Labrenzia sp. PHM005: one gene and its partner. The protein of the gene in region 1 interacts with the protein of each later gene in a pairwise test. Links are inferred from orthologs where the notes say so. Each region holds a gene or a part of one and is shown on either strand. Other genes may lie near its edges. The genes, in order: hfq and rho.

Region 1 (11,770 bases):
GCTGTCAGACATTGATCTCAAGATCGATGAGGGCGATTTTGTCTCCTTCATTGGCCCCTCAGGCTGCGGCAAGACAACTTTGCTCCGGGTCATCGCCGATCTCGAACGGCCAACTGCCGGATCCATCACGGTCAATGGCGTTTCTCCAGAACAAGCCCGGCTCGACCGCTCTTACGGCTATGTCTTTCAAGCGGCAGCCCTTTATCCCTGGCGGACTATTGCCAAGAACGTTGCCCTGCCGCTCGAAATCATGGGGCTTCCGGCCGAAGAACAGCAGCAGCGGATCAAGAAGAATATGGAGCTGGTGAACCTTGCCGGCTTTGAAAAGAAATACCCTTGGCAGCTGTCCGGCGGGATGCAGCAGCGAGCATCCATCGCCCGCGCCCTTGCCGTGGAGCCCGACCTTCTGTTGATGGATGAGCCGTTCGGCGCGCTTGATGAGATCGTGCGCGACCATCTCAACGAGCAACTTCTTCAGCTATGGGCCAAGACCAACAAGACGGTTGTTTTTGTCACCCATTCGATCCCGGAAGCCGTGTTCTTGTCGACGAAAATCGTCGTGCTCTGCCCGCGCCCGGGCCGGATCTATGACGTGATCGAAAGTGACCTGCCGCGGGACCGGACCCTGGACATCCGGGAAACGCCGGAGTTCTTGAAGATCGCGCACCGCGTCCGCGACGGCCTCAAGGCCGGTCATTCCTACGAAGACTGAGGGAGGCGGACAAATGACAGATTCAGCCCTCGCACCTCCCCGATCCACCAATCCTTTCGCAGGACTGATGTCCGGCACAGTCGGACCGGTCCTGGTGGTTGTCCTGGCCATTCTGGCCATCTGGTACATCGCGGCCGTTGCGCTCAATACCCCGTTCCAAAAAGAGATTTATGAACGCTCCAGCCGCGCCGACGTGCCGTTCACCGAACTGGTTGGAGATACATTGGCACAGGAGCGCCCGGTTTTGCCGGCGCCGCATCAGGTCGCTCAGGAAATCTACAAAACCACGGTCCTCAAGAAAATCACCTCAAAGCGGTCCTTGGTGTTTCATACCGGCATCACCCTTTCAACCACCCTGCTCGGCTTTCTGATCGGCACTTTGCTCGGGATCTTGCTAGCTGTCGGGATCGTGCATAGCCGTGTGCTCGACAAATCCCTAATGCCCTGGGTGATTTCTTCGCAGACCATTCCGATCCTGGCGATCGCCCCGATGATTATCGTGGTTCTGAATGCTGTCGGCATATCCGGCCTCCTACCCAAAGCGATCATCTCGACATATCTGTCTTTCTTCCCGGTCACCGTCGGCATGGTGAAAGGCCTGCGCTCTCCTGAAGTCATTCACATGGATCTGATGCACACCTACTCCGCAACCCGGTGGCAGGCCTTCTGGAAGCTGCGTTTGCCCTATGCGGTGCCTTATCTCTTCACGTCGATGAAGATCGGCATGGCAGCCTCCCTTGTCGGCGCCATCGTCGGCGAGTTGCCAACAGGTGCCGTCGCTGGGCTCGGCGCCCGGCTGCTGGCCGGATCTTATTACGGCCAAACCGTCCAGATCTGGTCGGCACTTTTGATGGCGGCTTTCCTTGCCGGTTCTTTGGTTGCGCTCATTGGCGGCCTTGAAAAAATCACCCTCAAGCGCATGGGGATGGCCCGATGACGACGCAATCGATCAAACGACGCCGGTTCGATATGCCGGCTCTGCTCGCCTGGTTCGTGGTGGCGATGGTGGTCGTCGGTCTGTTCAGCACGGCCTTTTCGCCCGACATTGGCATCATGGAAGTTCCGCAGCTGGCGCTTTGCTTGGCTATGCTGGCCATTCTGGGCGTGCGTTATGAGCTCGGCTTTGCGCGCAATTGGATTGGCGACATTGCGCTTGGCGTTGTAACGGCCATAGCCGCATCCTTGCTGATAAGCGCCGCCAGCAATCATGTTGGCGAAGCGGCGCTGGGCTTTTGGGCTCTCATGGCGGCCACCTGGGCGGCATCCTGGCTGTTCGTGGAACGTCTCGCCATCTGGAAAAGCCACTCTCCTCTCACGACCCGGATCATCAATCTGCTGATCCCGGCCCTCTTCGGCATCACCATTCTGGTGCTTTGGGAATTGATCGTCACCGGCGCGGGTGTGCCTAAGGTTTTGCTACCGGCCCCGTCCGAAATCTGGGTCCGCCTGACCACATCCGTCCCGACGCTTTGGGCCGACTTTCAACAGACGTTCCTGAAAGCCGTGTTGGTTGGATACGCGCTGGGCTGCGGCTCCGGTTTCCTGATCGCCATTTGGGTCGACAGGGTGCCGTTCCTGCGCCGCGGACTTTTGCCGATTGGCAATCTGGTGTCCGCACTGCCGATCATTGGTGTCGCGCCAATCATGGTCATGTGGTTCGGGTTTGACTGGCCCTCAAAAGCCGCTGTCGTGATCATCATGACGTTCTTCCCGATGCTGGTGAACACGGTCTCGGGCCTTGCAGCCTCTGACTCGATGCAACGGGACCTGATGCGCACCTATGCCTCGAACTACTGGCAAACCCTATTCAAACTGCGCCTGCCGATGGCCATGCCGTTCATCTTCAATGCTCTGAAGATCAATTCCACGCTGGCCTTGATCGGCGCGATCGTTGCTGAGTTCTTCGGCACACCGATCGTTGGCATGGGCTTCAGGATTTCCACGGAAGTCGGTCGGATGAATGTCGACATGGTCTGGGCGGAAATTGCCGTTGCAGCGCTCGCCGGGTCTTTGTTTTACGGCATTGTTGCGCTTCTGGAACGCGCAGTGACCTTCTGGCATCCGTCCCAACGGGGCTAAGCAAAATACGCCGCCCCGGCCCAGAGCCGGGGCCAGCACTCCCTGTGCCTATCCCGGATAAAACCAGGATATGTTCAACGGACACTTTTGGTCCCGGCTCAAGGCCGGGACGGCACTAACGACAGGCAGCTTGTAGCCCCATCGTTAGCGCACTCTTTTCCGTTTCATCCCCGCTGACGTCCCGATCGTGAATCTGCTAAAAGCCGGTGCACACGGGTACGATTTGCTGGATCCGGCCGGCAGCGACGTAAAGGCGAGGACCAACAAGACCATGAAACCCAGCCGCGACATCTCCCGCCTGATCGAAATCATGGCCGCGCTTAGAACACCGGTTACAGGCTGCCCTTGGGACCTAGAACAGAGTTTTGAGACAATCGCTCCCTATACGCTGGAAGAAGCGTATGAAGTCGCCGATGCGATTGCCAAGTCGGACATGCTGGAACTAAGGGAAGAGCTCGGCGATCTCTTGCTGCAGGTTGTCTATCACGCCCGTATGGCGGAAGAGGATGAACACTTCAATTTTGAAGACGTCGTTGAAGGTATCACCAAGAAGATGATCCGCCGGCACCCGCATGTCTTTGGCGATGAAAACGGCGAAAAAGCGGATCATGTCAAAGGTATTTGGGAGCGGATCAAAGCGGAGGAACGCGCCGAGAAACTGGCAGAGCGTCAAGCGCTCGGTTTGACCGAAACCCAAAAGGGGTTCCTGGATGATGTCCCAACGGCATTCCCAGCCCTTCAAGAAGCCGACAAGCTGCAACGCCGAGCCTCAAAGGTGGGGTTTGATTGGAACGATGCCCGGCTTGTCCTCGATAAAATCCGCGAAGAAACACATGAGCTGGACGAAGAGCTTGCCAAGTCTGCACCGGATAAAGACCGGATTTCTGATGAGCTCGGAGACACTCTGTTTGCGCTGGCAAACCTCGCCCGGCATCTGGACATCGATCCGGAAGAAGCCTTGCGCCGGACCAACCGGAAGTTCCGCAAGCGTTTTGCTACTATCGAAGTAACCGCCGAAACGAATGGAACGACGTTGGATGCGATGAGTCTGGAAGAGATGGAGGCTGCCTGGCAGGCCGCCAAAAACTCGACCAACCGCGAGTAATTTCACTCGCACCACAAGAAATAAGGGTCAGATAATCCGTCGCCAACTTATCGACAACTCATTGAATTTTTTATTTCTTTTTATTGCAATTAGTCAAAAAGGCAAAAATGCCGGCAACAATTCGGCCAATGTAATTTTGGCAGGTTTTCCCAACTGCGTAAAAATGCCACACTCACTTCCGTAACGTTATCCATTTGTACAGTTGGAGCAAAATGGTTCTGTTTCGCCAATTCCTCTGGCTCTTCCTCGCCTTGGCCCTACAAATCGCCCCAACAAAGTCCGAAACTTGGCGTGTCGCAGCGCTTGAGTGGCCGCCCTATGCCAGTCCGGATCTACCAGGCGGTGGTATTGCCGTTGCGGAGCTCCGCAAAGTTCTTGAATCAGGCGGGATCGACCTTCAAATCGAGTATATGCCGTGGCCAAGGGCTCAGGCGCTGGCGCGCTCTGGTTCTTACGTCGGGTACTTCCCCGCATGGCCAGAAGAAGTGAAAGCCGGTTTCTTGGCATCTGAACCCTTGGTGATGTCTTATGTTGGCGTCGTCCAAATGAAAGAGACACCAGTTTCATGGGGCTCTTTAAAAGATCTCTTTAAAAAATACCGGGTCGGCTATGTCAGCACTTATGTCTATCCGAAGGAAATCCAAACGCTGATAGACCGGAACAGACCTCTGGAGGCTGGCTGTGATAATGAGCGGGATCTTACCCGCAAGATGGCAGCTGGACGGATGGACCTTGCGATTACAGACCCCAATGTCATGCTCTATTTTGCTCAAGAACTCGGCTTCGACAATTTGGAAGCAAATCCCAGTTTGATTACTGAAAAGCCGTTGGTTTTAGCGATTCCAAACCAACCGGCCTTCAAAGCCCGGCGCCACCTCTTGAATGAGTTAATCGAACAGCACAATGCAGCAAATTGACGGGGAAAACGGTAGGCATTACGGACCGGAAAGTTGAATGAAACATAGCCTTCTTTGGATAATCACTGTCACTTTGCTGACATTGACCGGCCAGTCGGTAGGTGCTGAAGTCTGGCGAATTGCTTCCGGATCATGGCCACCTTATTCAAGTCCAAATATTGAGAATGGTGGGATCGCCGTTGCCGCCCTACGGCGGTCGCTCAAAATAGTCGGCGTCCAGCTGGATATTGAATATATGCCCTGGCCACGAGCAAAACTGCTTGCCAAAAGACCTGAGTTCGATGGCTACTTTCCAGCCTGGCCGGAAGAGGTTGAAGAAGGTTTTGCCGCGTCAAAACCGGTTGCCATGTCGCAAATCGGTGTTATCCGGAACCAAAACCCGCTTGAATGGAGTTCGGCGTCAAATCTGTTTAAACGCTATAAAGTCGGGTTTGTACGCACCTATGATTATCCTGTGGACTTGCAGGCGCTGTTCGAAAAACATCAAGAACAGGCCGATGCCAACGAAAACGAACGAGAACTCAGCCGGACCCTCGCTGCCGGCCGGATTGATGCTGCGGTCACCGATCCGAATGTTCTCTTGCACACAGCCAAGGAATTGGGTCTCACCGGTTTGGTCGCCGAAAAACGGATTTTATACCGCAAACCACTGGTGGTCGCGCTTACCCAGAAGGATGGCTACAAGCGCAAACTGGCTTTGCTTAATCAGGCCCTGCCGCTGATGACTTTGCAGCAACTTTATTGCTGCCCACTTTTGACGGATTAAAACCAGCGTTTTCTTGTCTGCACCCGCGACGATCAGCTTCTGCCGAATTCATTCAGTCAAAAATGCAGAATAAACATCCCGGAACGGTCCGCGCTGCTTGTCAGAGACCCGAACCTCAGCTGAGACAAATTCTTCGCCGTCCGTTCGCTCTAAAACTTCTGCCATTTGGTAAAGCTTTGCAATCAAAGCCCCTTCAGCAACAGGTAGCTTGACCGACAAAATATCATCGTGCCGGGCCATATAGGCATCAATACGTGCACTCAGCTGTTCAATTCCGGCGCCGGTTACAGCGGAGAGCGCCACCGGTCCCTCGCCGCCTTCCTCGGCCAAGAGTTTATCCCGGTATGCTTCGTCGAGCAGATCGATCTTGTTCCAGACTTCGATGATTGGCGCTCCGGTCTGCGCATCGACTCCCAGATCTTCCAGAGTTTTTTGAACATCCTCCGCCTGCGCTTCCGTATCCGGATGCGAGATATCGCGTACATGAAGGATCAAATCAGCCTCTAGCACCTCTTCCAGCGTCGCGCGGAAGGCTGCAACCAAATGGGTGGGCAAATCGGATATGAACCCGACAGTGTCTGACAGTATGATCTCTCGGCCGTGCGGCAGGGTAATCTTGCGCAAGGTTGGATCCAGGGTCGCAAACAGGAGATCCTTTGCGAACACATCCGATTCCGTCAGCCGGTTAAACAGGGTCGATTTGCCTGCATTGGTATACCCTACCAGGGCAACAACCGGCTGTGGAATTTTCTTGCGTTTTTTCCGGTGCAGCTCGCGGGTCCGGCGGACACTGTCTAGCTGTTTTTGTAAGGCAAGGATCCGGTCCTGGATCTGACGGCGGTCGGCCTCAATCTGCGTTTCACCTGGGCCACCCATGAAGCCGGCGCCACCGCGCTGACGTTCCAGGTGGGTCCAGGAGCGCACCAGACGGCTTTTCTGCCAGCTCAGATGCGCCAGATCGACTTGCAAACGGCCTTCTTTGGTGCGGGCCCGGTCACCAAAAATCTCCAGAATCAAACCGGTCCTGTCGATCACTTTGGTTTTCAGATGGCGTTCCAGGTTTCGCTGTTGAACCGGTGACAATGGGTGGTCGATGACCACCAAATCAAGGTCCTCACTGGCCACAATGCCGGCCAACTCGGAAACCTTACCTTCGCCAAACAGAGTTGCGGGTTTGGGATTGTTGACCTTCACAACACCAGAATGCGCAATATCAAGATTGATGGCCGCACTCAGGCCCAATGCTTCTTCAAGCCGGGCTTCCGGACTGCGGTTGGCACGCAGTTCCGATTGGGCGGTTTCGGAACGCAGCTGGATCACTGGCTCCAAAATCATCGCACGGAAACGCTGGGGCAGACGATCCACCCCAGTGTCTTTTTGCCTTAGCGATTTCTGTCCAGGTTCTTCCGAACCGTTCGATTTCGAAAAGTCGTCTTCGCGAGACTTCGGTTTCAATCAGTTAGCCTTTTCCGCGTTTTCCTCAGCCTGATCGAACAGTTGAACAGGTCCGTTTGGCATAATTGTGGAAATAGCGTGTTTGTAAACCAGCTGCGAATGCCCATCGCGGCGCAGCAGGACACAAAAATTGTCAAACCAGGTCACAACACCCTGCAACTTGACACCGTTGATCAAGAAAATCGTCAGGGGTGTTTTTTGTTTGCGAACGTGATTGAGGAAAGTGTCTTGTAAATTTTGTGCGCGCTCAGCCATGTGTTTTTTTTTCCTGTTTGTCCGGATGCGGCCGAGCATCCGGCTTCTTCCTGGCCTGCAGTTATCGATACTAATCCATTTAGATTGCAGCGATACTAGCCTGCCCGCTTTTTGCGTTGCCCACCTTTAGGAGCCCTCTGCCCCAGCTCAATGTCACGCCCCAACCCAGCCAAGCGGGGCGTCGATTCACACCACCTTCAAATCAGTAGCAGTATGGAACAGTTCGCGCAATCGGGTTGCAACCGATCCGGGATGGCCATTGCCGATAACCCGCTCATCAATTCGTACTACCGGCATAGCGATATTTGTCGCAGCGGTAACAAATGCTTCGCGGGCATCATAGGCCTCTTCGAGGCTAAATGCCCGTTCTTCGAATGCCAGCCCTTCCCGTGCAACCAGGTCCAAAATACCCGCTCTGGTAATGCCGCGCAGGATGCCGTTTTCCGCGGGCCGGGTGACCAGCACGCCCTCTTTGGTTACGATCCAGGCATTGGTAGACCCGCCTTCTGTGACGTTTCCGTCCGCATCGACATACCATGCTTCTTTGCCGCCTTTTTCTTTGGCACTTTGCTTTGCCAAGCAGTTCGGTAGGAGAGCAATGGACTTAATATCGACTCGCGGCCAACGGTTTTCCGGATAACTGAAGACCGAAATACCGGTTTCGGCGAGAGCTTGGCCAGCGGCCGGGCTGGACGAGCGTGCCGTCACAACAATAGATGGTGCTACGGTTTCAGGCGGAAAGAAGTGGTCACGGCGAGATACACCGCGGGTGACCTGAATGTAGACAATGCCATTGTGAACTTTGTTCCGGCGCACAACCTGGCGCAGGACAAATTCTACAGCTGCCCTGCTCATTGGCCAATCAATCGAGAGTTCGCTAAGCGAACGTCCGAGGCGGTCCAAGTGGCGTGGCATATCTACAATCTGGTTATTCCAGACTTCGCAAACCTCATAAACGCCGTCCGCGAATTGATATCCCCTGTCTTCGATGTGGACAGCGGCATCAGCGTGCCGGACATACTGGCCATTCACATAGGCAATACGGCTCATGAATTCTCCTGATCCAAGCCGGTTCATTTTGAACCAATTGGTATTGTTATCGTTTTGACCGCTTGGTCAGAGAAATGCAAGGCCAGTTCTAAGCCAAAAGACTTAAAAGAAGTCGAGGCTGACCCGGAACATTTGTTCCACTTGGCGCACTCTGCTGGCAACTGCGAAGATGACGATGCGGTCTTTCGCCTGGATTTGCAGGTCGCCATTTGGCGTTAGAACCTCGCCATTGCGGAACACTGCGCCAATGCGGATACCAGAAGGCAGATCGATCATACGCAGCGGTTTGCCTACCAGCGGCGACGTATCGAGCGCTTCCGCCTCAACAATTTCCGCAGCCCCGTTCTGCAGGGTGTGGACACCCCGGATCCGGCCGCGGCGCACATGCTGAAGAATTTTTGAAATAGTCACTGCCCGCGGGTTTATGAAAGCATCAATTCCAAGCGCATTGGTGAACGCCGGATAACTTGGATTGTTGAGCAGAGAAAGCGAGCGCTTACAACCCAGCTTCTTGGCCATCACGGACGACAGAATGTTGACCTCGTCCTCATTGGTCAGAGCCACCATTGTGTCTGCGTCACCGGCGTCGGCTTCATTCAAGATCGTCAAATCCAGCGCACTGCCGTGCAAAATGACTGATCGTTTGAGATCATCAGCGACCGACATCGCCCGATCGCGGGAGGCTTCGATAAGCTTGATTTTTGTGCCCGTCTGACGCTGCTCCAATGCCCGCGCCACGTAAAGACCAATGTTACCGCCACCGCAAATGACGACCTTGCCGGCTTCGGGCTCTTCATGGCCGAAAATTCCAAGTGTCCTGCGGACCTGGTCGCGCTTGGCAACCACATAGGCAAGATCCCCAGTCAGAATGGAATCACTGCTTTTGGGAACAAACAACTTGTTGTTCCGGTAGAGACCGACAACCACCGCCCCTAGATCTGGAAACAATTCGGTCAGCTGATGCAGCGGTGTATCAACCACTGGACAATCTTCTTCACACATGATGCCAACAACGACCACATTGTCATCGGCAAAGCGGACCGTTTCGACGGCACCGGGCAGCGCCAGGCGGCGCAGAACCATTTCGCCCACCTCGATCTCAGGCGAAATGATCACATCAATTGGCATGTTGTCGCGGGAAAAAAGATTGCGCCAGCGCCCTTGCAGGTATGACTGAGCCCGAATCCTGGCGACTTTGGTCGGCACGTTGAACAGCGAATGCGCGACCTGACAAGCCACCATATTGACTTCGTCATAGAGTGTGACCGCGACAATCATGTCGGCTTCTTCTGCGCCAGCCTGGGCAAGAACATCCGGATGGGCACCATGCCCGACAAAACCACGGACATCGAGCTGATCGCCGATCGCGTTGATGAGTTTCGGTGAGGAATCAATCACCGAAACATCGTTCTGCTCTGCCGCCAAGCGCTCGGCAATCCCGTATCCGACCTGGCCGGCACCGCAAATAACGATCTTCATGGAAATTCCCTTTCCGGCTTTCGCAGGAGCAACTTACAAAGCGTTGGCGCCTCAGGTCATGCCCAAAGTCTTAAGCTTGCGGTGCAATGCAGAGCGTTCCATACCGACAAATTCAGCTGTGCGCGAGATGTTGCCGTCAAATCTTTTGATTTGAGCCTGAAGATATTCCCGCTCAAAGATTTCCCGCGCCTCGCGCAAGGGCACGGACATCAGGTGTTCGCCCGTACCGGATGACGGCAGGCTGGGCAACGTCTCACCGATTTCTGCCGGGAGCAGATCTGCGGTGATCGTGCTGTCCGGCTCTCCCCGGCTCAAGATCATCAACCGTTCGACATTGTTGCGCAGCTGACGGACGTTGCCCGGCCAGTCATGAGTTTGCAGAACGGCCATGGCATCATCACCAATCGGGCGTAGCGGAATACCGGAGGCTCCGGAGATCTGTTCCATGAAATGACGCACCAGAACCGGGATGTCCTCACGCCGTTCGGCAAGTCCTGGGACCCGCAGCGGGACAACGCTCAAACGGTGGTAGAGGTCCTGGCGGAACAGGCCCGTTGCGATGTGCTCTTCCAAATTCTTCGACGTCGAGGATAAGATCCGGATATCCACCTGGACCTTACCAGTGCCGCCAACTCGGGAAAAACTTTGTTCGACCAGGACACGCAGGATCTTGCCTTGGGTTTCGGCCGGCATATCCGCGACTTCATCGAGATAGAGCGTGCCGCCGTGTGCTTCCTCCAATGCGCCGATTTTGCGCAAGTTGCCGTTTTCGTCCTCGATTCCGAAGAGCTCTTCTTCCATGCGGGCCGGTGTGATTGTCGCAGCGTTCAAGACAACAAACGGGCTTTTGGCGCGCGGAGACATGTTGTGGATCATGCGCGCGGCTCGTTCCTTGCCCGAACCGGAGGGGCCGGCAATTAGAATCCGGCTGTTGGTTCCGGCAATTTTCTGGATCGTTTGGCGCAAGCTGTGCGTTGCGGAGGAATCCCCGACAATGTCACTGGTTTCCCCGCTGCGCTGGCGGAGATCACGCACTTCCCGGCGCAAGCTGGACGCTTCCAAAGCCCGTTCGACGATATGGACCAGCCGGTCCGCCTTGAACGGCTTTTCGATGTAATCGTAGGCCCCTCGTTTGATCGCCGAAACCGCGGTTTCGATGTTGCCGTGGCCGGAAATGATCACCACCGGCATGTCCGGATCGGTCTCTTTGAACAGGTCTAATAGGGCAAGGCCATCCAGCCGGCTGCCCATCAACCAAATGTCGAGAATGACCAGAGACGGCTTACGCTCCTTAACAGCGGCGATGGCGCTGTCAGAATCATGCGCGGTACGTGTGCCATAACCATCATCATCCAGGATACCGGCGATCATTTCGCGGATATCGGTTTCATCGTCTACAACAAGAATATCATGCGCCATGGGCAGTCACTGTTTCTTCATTGGTTTCTTCAATTGCCTGGCTGTCGGCTTTCATCGACAACGTCAGGCGAACAAGGGTTCCGGTGTCACCCGGTTCGTTTTTGGGGGCGTCTAGTAGATCAATACCGCCGCCGTGGTCTTCCAGGATTTTCCGGACAATCGCGAGGCCAAGCCCTGTGCCTTTTTCCCGGGTCGTCATATAGGGTTCCAGCAGCCGGGACCGGTTTTCCTCCGGCAGGCCGATACCATTGTCGATCACATCCACAATTACCCGCTCAGGAGCCTCTACCGGCTCACAGCGTAGGCGGACCTTTATTTCCCCCTTGGGCAAATCCTCTCCGGTGCGCGCCGCGACGGCTTCCGTGGCATTCTTGATGACGTTGGTGAATGCCTGGCCGACAAGCCGCTCGTCATAGGTTGCCAGGACCGGCGTTTCCGGCAAATCGGCGGTCACCGAAATCTCCGGGTTCGCGACCGACTGCATGAACGCCGCATTGCGGACGGCTTCACGCAAATCACTGGTATTTTTCTTT
Region 2 (11,919 bases), 3.2 Mb from region 1 along the record:
GCACCAGAGGTACATTTGCAGCCTTGATCCCCCGATTGGCGAGATAGATGCAGGTCGGTGTCTTTGAGGTTCGCGAAATACCGAGCAGAACAATGTCAGCCGATTCCAAATCATCCCAAATCTGACCATCGTCATGCATCATGGTGTAGTTGAGAGCTTCCATGCGGCTAAAATACTCCGCATCCATCGCATGCTGGCCACCAATCCGATGTGTTTGCGTGACATTCAGATAGGACTGAAATACCGCAAACACCGGATCGAGAATGTTGACGAAGGGTGTTCCCAATTCGCGGCATTTTTGCTCAAGGCGGTGTGCAATCTCTTCATCGACCAGCGTATAGAGCACTATTCCCGGCGCTTTCTCGATTTCGCTGATCACCCTGTCCAACTGCTTGTGCGACCGCACTAGCGGATAAACGTGTTCGATTTCCTGGACATTTTCGTATTGAACCGTTGCCGCGCGGGCCACTGTCATCAATGTTTCACCGGTAGAATCTGAGACAAGATGCAAATGAAAATAGTGTCTCGTCTTATTCACGCTTTCATCCCCAGGCTTGTTGATGATTTGGGAGTTAATGTCTTTGTCTCCTGCCTAGCACGATTTTATACCCGCTCTGCCGAATTTATTAACAATGTCTAAACGCGCGGATAAGGTTTGCCGGCAGGCTGTGGGCTTGTGTGGATCAACAAGTGCCCTGTGACATTTCGACAGGCTGTCCACTGACGGCCAAATTCCTAACGAAAGGTAAACATCCTTTTAAATAGCTGTAATTGCGTTGTAAATTTTGTTATCGACTCCTGGGGAGTATCTGACGCCGGTTTCTGCTTGGAGTTTTCCCTGATTAGAAATTGAGCTAACGCATTGTGGATGAAAAAGGATCCCGGTAATCCACGCCCTAATAGAAAAAACAGATTCAAATATAGAATCTTATTAGATTTGAAATGTGGGAAAGGCGCGACCGAATGAAGTCCAAAGATAGAGCCGTGATGAAGGTTCTCTCCGGAGAAGAAATCTGGCCGCCACCCATTTGGATGATGCGCCAGGCAGGCCGCTATCTTCCCGAATATCGCGAAGTTCGAGCCAAGGCGAAAAACTTCCTCGACTTCTGCTATTCCCCAGATCTTGCAACTGAGGTCACTCTCCAGCCGATCCGCCGGTATGGCTTTGATGCAAGCATTTTGTTCTCGGACATCTTCGTCGTGCCGGACGCGATCGGATATCCTGTGAGGTTTGAAGAAGGACGAGGTCCTGTTTTGGAACCTCTCTCTTCAAAGCTGATCGATAGTCTCGAGCAGGATAAAGCTGAGGATCATCTCAAACCGGTCATAGAAACGGTATCGCGCCTCAGAGCGGATCTGCCTGAGGAAACGACGCTCCTCGGCTTCTGCGGCGCTCCCTGGACAGTTGCGTGCTACTCGGTGGCTGGTCACACCACACAAGATCAGATTGCGGCCCGCGTCGGCGCTTATCGCGATCCGGATTTGATGCAGCGGTTCATCGATGAACTAGTAACGGCGTCTATCCGTTATTTGATCCGCCAGCTGGATGCGGGTGCTGATGCGCTCCAGATCTTCGACACGTGGGCTGGCGTTTTGGACGACGCAGGCTTCAAGCGCTGGAGCATTGAGCCGACACGCAGAATTGTTGAAGGCGTGAAAGCTGCCCGGCCGGAGGCAAAGATCATCGGCTTCCCGAAAGCCTCATCTGCCAGAATGATGGCCTATATTGAAGGCACTGGTGTCGATGCGGTTGGCTTTGATTGGACAGCCCCCGATCACTTGGCTCTGGAAATTCAGAAGAAAGTTCCAATCCAAGGCAATCTTGATCCTATGCGGTTGGTTGCCGGCGGCAAGGCTCTGGAAGATGGCGTGCGCCATATCCTGGACACCTTCGACAAGGGACCCTTCATCTTCAATCTTGGTCATGGCGTGACACCGGATGCGGATCCGGAAAATGTGGCGCGTATGGTTGAGATGGTGAAGAAGGGCTAACCGGATGGATCTGTTTCTCTGGATCAAATCCCTTCATGTCATTTCGATCATCGCGTGGATGGCCGGGATGCTCTATTTGCCGCGGCTGTTTGTCTATCACGTCGACGCGGAAATCGGATCGGTTCAGTCAGAAACCTTCAAGGTGATGGAACGCCGGCTGTTAAAGGCGATCATCAATCCGTCCATGATTGCGGCCTGGGTGTTTGGGCTCTGGATGGCTTATGAACTGGAAGCCTGGACCGACGGTTGGTTTCACGCCAAATTTGCTTTGGTGTTTCTGATGTCAGGAGTTCATGGTCATTTGTCGAAATGTGTGAAGCAATTTGCGGCCGATGAAAACACCCGTTCGGCGCGCTATTACCGGATCCTCAATGAAGTGCCGACAGTTCTTATGATCTTCATTGTGATTCTGGTTATCGGCAAACCCTTCTAGGTTTAGGTTTGTAAGTCTGATCCGGAAAATTACGTAAGGAAAGGCAGTGTTCAAAAGAACGGCTGCCTTTTCTTTTAATCTATACAATGTGCCTAAAGAACTGGCAGAAATCCCGGCTTGCGCTTGCAAAAAAAAAAACGTATCTTTCGCGCACTTCGAATTGGTGACGCAACGTAGGTTATCATTCCGCGCTCACCGACAATCTGGACACAGCTAGACGTCTTTCAGATTCTTCCGGGCCATCCCATCTCCTTGGATCCGGAACGACCTTCCAAACCAATATCCATATCAACGTTAAGACCCCAACTCGATGCGGGAAATGAAACTTAAAGACCTAAAAGAAAAAACACCGACCGAGCTCCTGCAAAAAGCGGAAGAGCTTGAAGTCGAAAACGCCAGCACCATGCGCAAGCAGGAGCTGATGTTCGCAATCTTGAAGAACCTCGCGGCTCAAGATGTAGAGATCATCGGCGAAGGCGTCGTGGAAGTGCTGCAGGATGGATTCGGTTTCCTGCGCTCTCCAGATGCCAACTACCTTCCGGGACCGGATGACATTTACGTCTCTCCATCCCAGATCCGCCGTTTTTCCTTACGCACAGGGGATACCGTCGAAGGCCAGATCCGTAGCCCGAAAGAGGGCGAACGGTATTTTGCGCTTTTGAAGGTCAACACAATCAATTTTGAAGACCCGGAAAAAGCCCGGCACAAGGTACATTTTGACAACCTGACCCCGCTTTACCCGGATGAAAAATTCAAGATGGAGATCGAAGATCCGACCATCAAGGATTTGTCTTCCCGGGTGATCGATCTGGTTGCCCCGCTCGGCAAAGGTCAACGTGCTTTGATCACCGCGCCGCCGCGGACCGGTAAGACCGTCTTCCTGCAGAATATTGCAAAGTCGATTACCAACAATCATCCGGAATGTTATCTGATCGTGCTTCTGATCGATGAGCGTCCGGAAGAAGTGACGGACATGCAGCGGACGGTCGATGGTGAGGTTGTCTCCTCGACGTTTGACGAACCGGCATCCCGGCACGTGCAAGTCGCCGAGATGGTGATCGAAAAAGCCAAGCGTTTGACCGAGCACGGCCGCGATGTGGTTATTCTGCTGGATTCCATCACCCGCCTTGGCCGCGCCTATAACACGGTGGTTCCATCCTCTGGTAAGGTTCTGACCGGTGGTGTTGATGCCAATGCCCTGCAACGCCCAAAACGCTTCTTCGGTGCAGCCCGGAACATTGAAGAGGGTGGCTCGCTGACAATCATCGCGACGGCTCTGATCGATACCGGAAGCCGCATGGATGAAGTGATCTTTGAAGAGTTCAAGGGGACAGGTAACTCTGAAATTATCCTGGACCGGAAGATCTCCGACAAGCGGGTTTACCCGGCGATCGATATTCAACGCTCCGGCACCCGGAAAGAAGAACTTCTGGTTCCGCCAGAGCGGCTCAAGAAGACCTTTGTTTTGCGTCGGATCCTCAATCCGATGGGCACGGTCGATGCAGTTGAGTTCCTTCTCGACAAGCTCAAGCAGACGAAGTCGAACGACGATTTCTTCGACAGCATGAACACCTGATCATCTGTCATCGATTGAAAATACTGGCAAAGGCGCGGCTCATATCGGGACGCGCCTTTACCTTTTGTTAAGACCTGTTTCACGTGAATCCAACTTTGATTCGGATCCGAATTCATGCCGCCTGAAATCCACCTAGAAACCGACCGCTTGATCTGCCGGGGCTGGCAAGACGAGGACTTGGATCCTTTCGCCGAGATGTGCGCTGACCCGGAGGTGATGCGGTATTTCCCGGAGCCGATGACAAGAGAAACAACTGCTGCATTAATCGGTCGGGCGAAAGCGAAACAGGAAAGGGATGGGTTTTGCTTTGGTCCTGTCGAGACAAAAGCCGATGGTGAGTTCCTCGGTTTTGTGGGCTTAAGCATTCCGGCCTATGAGAAGCCTTTGCCGTTCGATCCTTGTGTCGAAATAGGCTGGCGGCTGAAACGTTCGGCCTGGGGAAAGGGTTACGCCAGTGAGGCCGCCGGGGCCTGGCTTCGATTCGGTTTTGAAACCATCGGCCTTAAGGAGATCGTCTCCTTCACCTCCAATAACAATCTGCCGTCACAGAAGGTGATGGAGCGGATTGGGATGCGTCGGGATCCTGCTGATGACTTTGTGCATCCAATGCTCGAGCCCGATCACCCTTTGGCGGCCCACGTACTCTACCGCTTGGATCGGCAACGTTGGGTGGGTGGCCAGGACAAGATTGAAAGCCGATAAGGTCGACCAATCGAAGTTTCGTAGATTCACGTGAAACATTTTTCTGGTGAGATTCGTTCAAGTCGACAGTTGATATGGGTAGGGCGGTAAAAGTGTTTCACGTGAATCTGAATTGAATCGGATACGGATCAAATCGACTAAATAGGACACTGCGGAATTCAGATGCCCTGAGATGTTTATGTCATTGCTAAAGACGGGTCCCACTATCGGCATGTTTGATTCACGTGAAACACGGCTAGTCTTCAAATTGAAGACGCTGAATTCGATTCGGCTTTGTAACGGTCTTTGTGTGTTTGGGATAAGGTCTCGCTATCTGCAAAGACACAACATCCTCTCTGTCCCCGGCTTTCGAACCTTTCGGCTTCTTGATAAAGAGGCGGGACAAAAACCGCTTTGAACATGGAAAGACTTAATGGCAGAGACAATCTATGCACTGTCCAGCGGCGCCGTCCCATCTGGAGTGGCGGTCATCCGGGTCTCCGGTCCTGAAGTCAAAACTGTTGTTGAAGCGCTGTGTGGGACACTGCCAGAGCCGCGTAAGACCTATCTTTCCAAACTCAAAGATCCAGAGACAGGGGATATCCTGGATGAAGCGCTGGTTCTCTATTTTGAAGGTCCGGCGAGTTTCACCGGAGAAGATGTCGCCGAGTTTCAATGTCATGGTGGCCGGGCTGTCGTGGCCGCCCTGTTGCGTGTCCTTGGCGGATTTGAGAACTGCCGGCCGGCGGAGCCAGGAGAGTTCACAAGACGGGCGTTTGATCGCGGCCGAATGGATCTTACCGAAGTGGAAGGCTTGGCGGATCTGATTGCAGCGGAAACGGAGAGCCAACGCAAACAGGCTGTCCGGCAGATGGGTGGGGCGCTCGGGTCACTCTACGAAGATTGGCGCAAGCGGCTCATTCACATGCGGGCAATGATCGAAGCCGACTTTGATTTTGCCGATGAAGAAGATGTGCCCGGCAGTGTCGCCGATGAAGTTTGGAAGGAAGCTGATCAGCTTCGTTTAGAAATTTCAGATCACCTGGAAAAATCCAAAAGCGGTGAGCGGCTTCGCTCTGGCCTGCAAGTGGTTTTGATGGGTGCTCCCAATGCTGGCAAGTCGAGCCTGCTCAATGCCATTGCCGGACGGGATGTGGCGATTGTCACCGAAGAAGCCGGAACCACGCGGGACGTGATTGAGGTTCATCTGGATCTCGGCGGGTATCCGGTCACGCTGGTTGATACCGCAGGTCTGCGCGAAACGGATGGGATCGTAGAGCGGGAAGGGATCCGCCGTGCCGAAGAACGGGGCCGTCAGGCGGATTTGATTCTGTGGGCAGTTGAGCCGGGCGGTGTGGAAGCGAATGTTGCCGGGCTACCGGCTGATGTAACCGAGTCGGTTCCGGTCTGGACAGTGCGGACAAAGGCTGATCTTGAGACTCTTCCGGAACAAGACTCTTCCGGAACAATCCAGCAAATTCCTGCATCCAGCAAATCTGAAGAGGGGATGAAAGCCTTGTTTGATGGCCTTACCCGTTTTGCAGAGGAAACAATCTCCCTTGGGGAAGCCCCATTGGCGACGCGGGCCCGGCATCGGCATTATCTCAATGATTGCCTGTCTGGCCTGCTTCAGGCCGTCACGGCGGACCATTTGCCGACTGAACTCAGAGCCGAAGATCTGCGCCGCGCCGCGGACAGCCTTGGACGGATCACTGGACGGATTGATGTTGAAGATCTTTTGGACGTGATCTTCCGGGACTTTTGCATCGGCAAATAGATTGTTTCACGTGAATCATTTCAGGCATTCTGAGGATCGATTCAGAACCGGAATATGTTTCACGTGAATCTGCCGATGTCATGAGTAAGCCGTTAGAGTGTTTCAGACTGCATGGCTGGCTCCCAGGCAAGAAAACCCTTTTGACCTTACGGCCCGGTCCGGCGTATAAAGGCCGCAAGTGAACCGGCTATAAGCTGTGTTGAAATCTCCGGCTAATGATCCGGATAAGATCCCGAAATTGAACAATTTAATTGCCGGTGAGCGCGGCGGGGCTGCGACCGGACAAGCGGTGAGACTATGAACGATCAGGTTCTATCGTTTGATGTGGTGGTGATTGGTGGTGGCCATGCCGGCTGTGAAGCTGCGGCCGCGGCTGCACGAATGGGTGCACGCACGGTATTGGTAACCCACAAGTTCGAGACGATCGGTGTGATGTCTTGCAATCCGGCTATCGGCGGACTGGGGAAAGGCCACCTGGTCCGGGAAATCGATGCGCTTGATGGATTGATGGGCCGGGTGGCTGATCAGGGCGGCATCCAGTTCCGCATGCTCAATCGGCGCAAGGGGCCGGCGGTTCGTGGCCCGCGGGCGCAGGCGGACCGCAAGCTCTACCGCGAAGCCATGCAGCGCGAGATTTCAGCTATTGAAAACCTCACGGTTGTTGAGGGTGAAGCGGACCGGCTTCGGTTCTCAGAGGAAGATGGTGGCAAATCGGTAACCGGCGTGATGCTTGGCTCAGGTCAGTTGATTGACTGTGGTGCGGTGGTTCTAACCAGCGGTACCTTTCTGCGCGGCCTTATTCATATCGGCGACAAGAAAATCCCGGCAGGTCGGTCGGGCGAAGCCCCGGCAATGGGCCTATCACAGTCCTTGGAAGAGATTGGCTTTGACCTTGGCCGTTTGAAAACAGGCACACCGGCACGGCTTGATGGCCGGACGATCCATTGGGACCGTCTGGATGAACAGCCGGGTGATGAGGATCCGATCCCGTTTTCCACGTTGACCGACAAGATCAGCACGCCGCAAATCCCATGTCATATCACACGGACCACACCGGAAACTCATCAGATCATCCGGGACAATCTTGACCGGTCAGCCATGTATTCCGGCGAGATCAAAGGCCGGGGTCCGCGCTACTGCCCGTCGATCGAGGATAAGATTGTCCGCTTTGGCGACCGGGATGGGCATCAGATATTCTTGGAGCCGGAAGGCCTGGACGACCACACGGTCTATCCGAACGGCATTTCTACATCGTTGCCGGAAGACGCTCAGATCGCTTTCCTCCGCACCATTCCAGGTCTGGAAGATGTGGAAGTGATCCAGCCGGGTTATGCCATTGAATATGACCATGTCGATCCGCGTGAATTGCGGGCAACGCTGGAAGCCAAACGTTGCCCTGGGCTTTATCTGGCTGGGCAAATCAATGGCACCACGGGATATGAAGAAGCAGGGGCTCAGGGTCTGGTCGCCGGTCTCAATGCGGCCTTAATGGTCGCCGGCAAGGCCCCCTTTGTTATTGATCGGTCTCAAGGCTACATCGGGGTGATGGTCGATGATCTCATCACACGGGGGATCACCGAGCCGTACCGCATGTTTACATCGCGTGCCGAATATCGCCTATCACTCAGGGCGGACAATGCGGATCAACGTCTGACGCCACTTGGCCAGGAAATCGGCTGTGTATCCGAGGAACGTCGTACTGCTTATAGTGCCAAGATGGCTCAGATAGAGGCGGCCCGGGAGTTGTTGAAAAGCCTGACGGTCACACCGAATGAGGCAACGAAAAAAGGTCTGCCGGTCAATCAGGATGGGGTTCGGCGGTCGGCCTTTGATCTTCTATCCTATCCTAATGTGACCTTTGACGGTTTGCTCGGCGTTTGGCCGGAGCTAGGTGAGATCGATCCGGCGATTGTTGAGCAGGTGACCACCGATGCGCTTTATGCGGTTTATCTGGAACGGCAGCTGGCCGACATCGAGGCCTTGAAGCGGGATGAAGCCTTGTGCATCCCAGATAGTTTCGATTACGAAGCGATCATCGGTCTTTCCAATGAAGTCAAACAAAAGCTCACCGACATTCGGCCGGCGACCCTTGGTCAGGCGTCCCGTATGGACGGTATGACCCCGGCAGCCCTGACATTGATCCTCTCGCATCTAAAGCGTCAAAGCCAGAAGGGGGCCGCTTAATGGCGCGCCCGGTGGTGTTGAATAGTTCTGGAGATGTTGTGCATAAGTTTGGGGATGTTTCACGTGAAACGTTGGAGCGTCTCCAGATCTATGTGGATCTGGTTTTGAAGTGGCAACCGGCACAAAACCTTATTGCGCCCTCGACTATTCCTGATATTTGGAGCCGCCATATCGCGGACAGCCTGCAGACTCAATGGAGTTATCCAGAGGCACGCACCTGGGTGGATATCGGTAGTGGCGGTGGGTTTCCGGGTATCGTGACGGCGATCCTACTGGCGGATGAACCAGATGCCCATGTCCATATGATTGAGAGCAATCAGCGCAAGGCTGCGTTCCTTCGAACAGCTCTTCGCGAGACCGGGTCAACCGGTACGGTGTATCCGGGCCGGATCGAATCGGTTGCGAAAGATTGGCGCCATGGTCCAGCCGACGCGGTTTCGGCGCGGGCCTTGGCTTCGCTAAAGCTTTTGTTTGAGCTTGCCGAGCCATTCACCAAACAAGGGGCAAAGGCTGTTTTCCACAAAGGTCAGGATTTCCAGCGCGAACTTGATGAAGCCGCTGACTCTTGGCAGTTTGATCTGGTAGAAAAGGAAAGTCTTGTTGATCCTTTAAGCCGGATGCTTGTCTTTTCAAATCTTTCAGCCCGGCCAAAGTAGCCAGGAAGGTGTCGTGGTAATGAGCTTGCTTCCCGATATGCCGCGCGTTCTCGCGCTTGCAAATCAGAAGGGCGGGGTTGGGAAAACCACCACTGCCATCAACCTCGGAACTGCCTTGGCAGCGATCGGGGAAAAAGTTCTGGTGATCGATCTTGATCCCCAGGGTAACGCTTCAACCGGTCTCGGCATTGAGCACCGGGATCGCGGTCTGTCGACTTATGAAATTTTGAGCGGTGATTGCTCGATGGATGAAGCCATCCGCGAAACCGCCGTGCAGCGGCTGTGGGTCGCGCCGTCGACCATGGACCTCTTGGGCCTGGAACTTGAAATCGCGTCGACCAGTGATCGGGCGTTCCGGCTGCGCAACGCAATCGAGAATCTGACCCATTCGCGTCTGTTTAAGGAAATCGGCTTCACCTATGTTCTGGTCGATTGCCCGCCATCCTTGAACCTTTTGACCATCAATGCGCTGTCCGCGTCGCACTCCATATTGGTGCCGCTGCAATGTGAGTTCTTTGCCCTGGAAGGTCTCAGTCAGCTTCTCAGCACGGTGGAGCAGGTTAAGTCCGCGCTCAATTCCGAACTCAGCATTCATGGCATTGTTCTGACCATGTACGACAGCCGGAACAATCTCTCCAGCCAGGTTGTTGCAGATGTCCGCGAGACCATGGGCGACGCTGTCTATGAGACGGTCATTCCACGGAACGTTCGTATCTCCGAAGCGCCATCCTACGGTAAACCAGCCTTGCTCTATGATCTCAAATGCGCAGGCAGTCAGGCGTATTTGCGGCTCGCCTCTGAAATCATTCAGCGTGAGCGGGAGCTGCGCAGCGTCGCAGCGTGACCCGAACCGAATCGGGTCCGAATTGACGTTTAAGAAGGGCCGGTCAGGCCACAATATTGGATCGATCCTTCTTAACTTATTGAAATAAAAAGAAAAAGGTGCGGTATGGCGGATAAGGACGTCAAAAACAAACGTTTGGGCCGGGGACTTGCGGCTCTGATTGGCGATTCGGCCCCGGAAGCGGCCGCACCACCGGAAAAAGTTACCCGTGACAGCCGCAAGGTTCCGATCGAGCACCTGGAACCCAATCCGCGCAACCCGCGCAAAACTTTCACTGAAAAAGATCTGGCAGATCTGGCTGAATCGCTCAAGGCCAAGGGCATTGTGCAGCCGATCCTGGTGCGTCCGGCTGCCGGCAAAACCAACCGGTTTGAGATTATTGCCGGTGAGCGGCGTTGGCGGGCGGCGCAACGGGCAGGGCTTCATGAAGCGCCGATCATCATCCGCGATGTGACCGATCAGGAAGCTCTCGAGCTGGCGATCATTGAGAACGTCCAGCGGGCAGATCTCAACCCGATCGAAGAAGCGATGGGTTATGAACAGCTGACCGCCGAGTTCAGCTACAGCCAGGGTGAACTTGCCAAGGTGATCGGCAAGAGCCGCAGCCACGTTGCCAACACCATGCGGCTTTTAAAGCTGCCAAATTCGGTAAAGGATTATCTGGCTGAAGGCTTGCTGACCGCCGGTCATGCGCGGGCGCTGATTACGGTTGAGGATCCAGCAGCTTTGGCCGAACTGATCGTCGAAAAAGGCCTCACAGTTCGCGATGCAGAGAAACTGGCGCAAGATCCGGACGCCCTTGCCAAACTCAAAGGGGATAAGGCGCCGAGTGAAAAGCCGCCAAAGGATGCCGACACCAAGGCATTGGAAAAGCGGCTCACTGACACACTTGGTTTGAAGGTCACCGTTGGTCACAAGCCAGGCAAGGAAACGGGCGACTTGAAGATCAAATACACCTCGCTCGAACAGCTCGATGAGATCTGTAAAAAACTCGGTGTTGAAGTCCGGTAAATTGCCTAAGATTTGAAACGTTGATGCCCTGTGGCTTAGCCGCAGGGCTTTTTTATTTGGCTCATCACGCTGGCAGTTTTTCAGCAAATTTATTCGCAGGGCAGCAAAATTGAACACCCAACGCATTTCCTATCGCCGGTCAAACGCTGACGACACGCAGGCTGTTTATAATCTCGTGATGGCCTCGGTACGACGGTTGGCACCCGTTCCTTATTCGCAGGAAGTTATTGATACCTGGATGGAAGGGCGCAGGGTGGAAGATTATCAGCCTGATTGTGCGCAGGGCCTAGTGTGGCTGGCTGAGGCCGGAGACCGGCCAGTTGGGTTTTCTCAAGGGGAGCCCGGTGCAGTTAAGCGGCTGTTTGTGGACGCCGATTTCGTCGGTTTGGGGATAGGTGCAGACCTCATGGAAAGGGCGCTGAAAGACGCCCTATCAGGTAACATGAAGACCATCGTAATAGAGGCGACCTTGAATGCGGTGCCGTTTTACAAAAAATGGGGTTTCGTCGAGGTCAATGAAGGCATTTTTCCCGGAAGGGAGGGGTTGCCTCCAATCCGGATTGTTCGCCTTACAGCTTGTTTTAATTAGGACTCTTGAGCCTCAACTTTCCTGTCCCATCGGCATTGCGGTTTGGCAAAGATGAACCGGGGTGGGATCAATTCCTTTCCGACAATGCCACTCGGATGGCCAGTCCGGCAAAGACCGATGCCAGAAGATACTGGCCGAGTTTTTTGAACCGGGTCTGGCGGCCGAAATGCTGGCGC

Evidence for each region.
Region 2: the proteins of hfq (region 1) and rho interact in binary tests that used the Escherichia coli proteins (3 or more experiments, as listed by UniProt). The link is inferred for Labrenzia sp. PHM005 from one-to-one orthologs.

What each region holds. Positions count from the first base shown.
Region 1 is NZ_CP041191.1:4,170,631-4,182,400, forward strand. Bases 5,663-8,389 are described here. They hold hfq (RNA chaperone Hfq), read right to left. Parts: upstream 7,290-8,389; coding sequence 7,035-7,289; downstream 5,663-7,034. Other genes in these bases: hflX (GTPase HflX), read right to left, coding at 5,663-6,914; FJ695_RS18885 (D-amino-acid transaminase), read right to left, coding at 7,476-8,339. Outside these bases: FJ695_RS18845 (ABC transporter ATP-binding protein), read left to right, coding at 1-712; FJ695_RS18850 (ABC transporter permease), read left to right, coding at 726-1,649; FJ695_RS18855 (ABC transporter permease), read left to right, coding at 1,646-2,791; mazG (nucleoside triphosphate pyrophosphohydrolase), read left to right, coding at 3,063-3,896; FJ695_RS18865 (ABC transporter substrate-binding protein), read left to right, coding at 4,109-4,813; FJ695_RS18870 (ABC transporter substrate-binding protein), read left to right, coding at 4,851-5,579; more of hflX, read right to left, coding at 5,628-5,662; Trk system potassium transporter TrkA, read right to left, coding at 8,442-9,818; FJ695_RS18895 (sigma-54 dependent transcriptional regulator), read right to left, coding at 9,870-11,237; FJ695_RS18900 (PAS domain-containing sensor histidine kinase), read right to left, coding at 11,227-11,770. UniProt on the Escherichia coli protein: RNA chaperone that binds small regulatory RNA (sRNAs) and mRNAs to facilitate mRNA translational regulation in response to envelope stress, environmental stress and changes in metabolite concentrations.
Region 2 is NZ_CP041191.1:952,803-964,721, forward strand. What follows is about bases 1,993-4,868. They hold rho (transcription termination factor Rho), read left to right. Parts: upstream 1,993-2,735; coding sequence 2,736-4,001; downstream 4,002-4,868. Other genes in these bases: hemJ (protoporphyrinogen oxidase HemJ), read left to right, coding at 1,997-2,425; FJ695_RS04120 (GNAT family N-acetyltransferase), read left to right, coding at 4,116-4,703. Also shown: FJ695_RS04100 (pyruvate, water dikinase regulatory protein), read right to left, coding at 1-538; hemE (uroporphyrinogen decarboxylase), read left to right, coding at 964-1,992; tRNA uridine-5-carboxymethylaminomethyl(34) synthesis GTPase MnmE, read left to right, coding at 5,116-6,459; tRNA uridine-5-carboxymethylaminomethyl(34) synthesis enzyme MnmG, read left to right, coding at 6,757-8,643; 16S rRNA (guanine(527)-N(7))-methyltransferase RsmG, read left to right, coding at 8,643-9,299; FJ695_RS04140 (ParA family protein), read left to right, coding at 9,319-10,143; FJ695_RS04145 (ParB/RepB/Spo0J family partition protein), read left to right, coding at 10,249-11,154; FJ695_RS04150 (GNAT family N-acetyltransferase), read left to right, coding at 11,264-11,743; FJ695_RS04155 (LysE family translocator), read right to left, coding at 11,811-11,919. UniProt on the Escherichia coli protein: Facilitates transcription termination by a mechanism that involves Rho binding to the nascent RNA, activation of Rho's RNA-dependent ATPase activity, and release of the mRNA from the DNA template.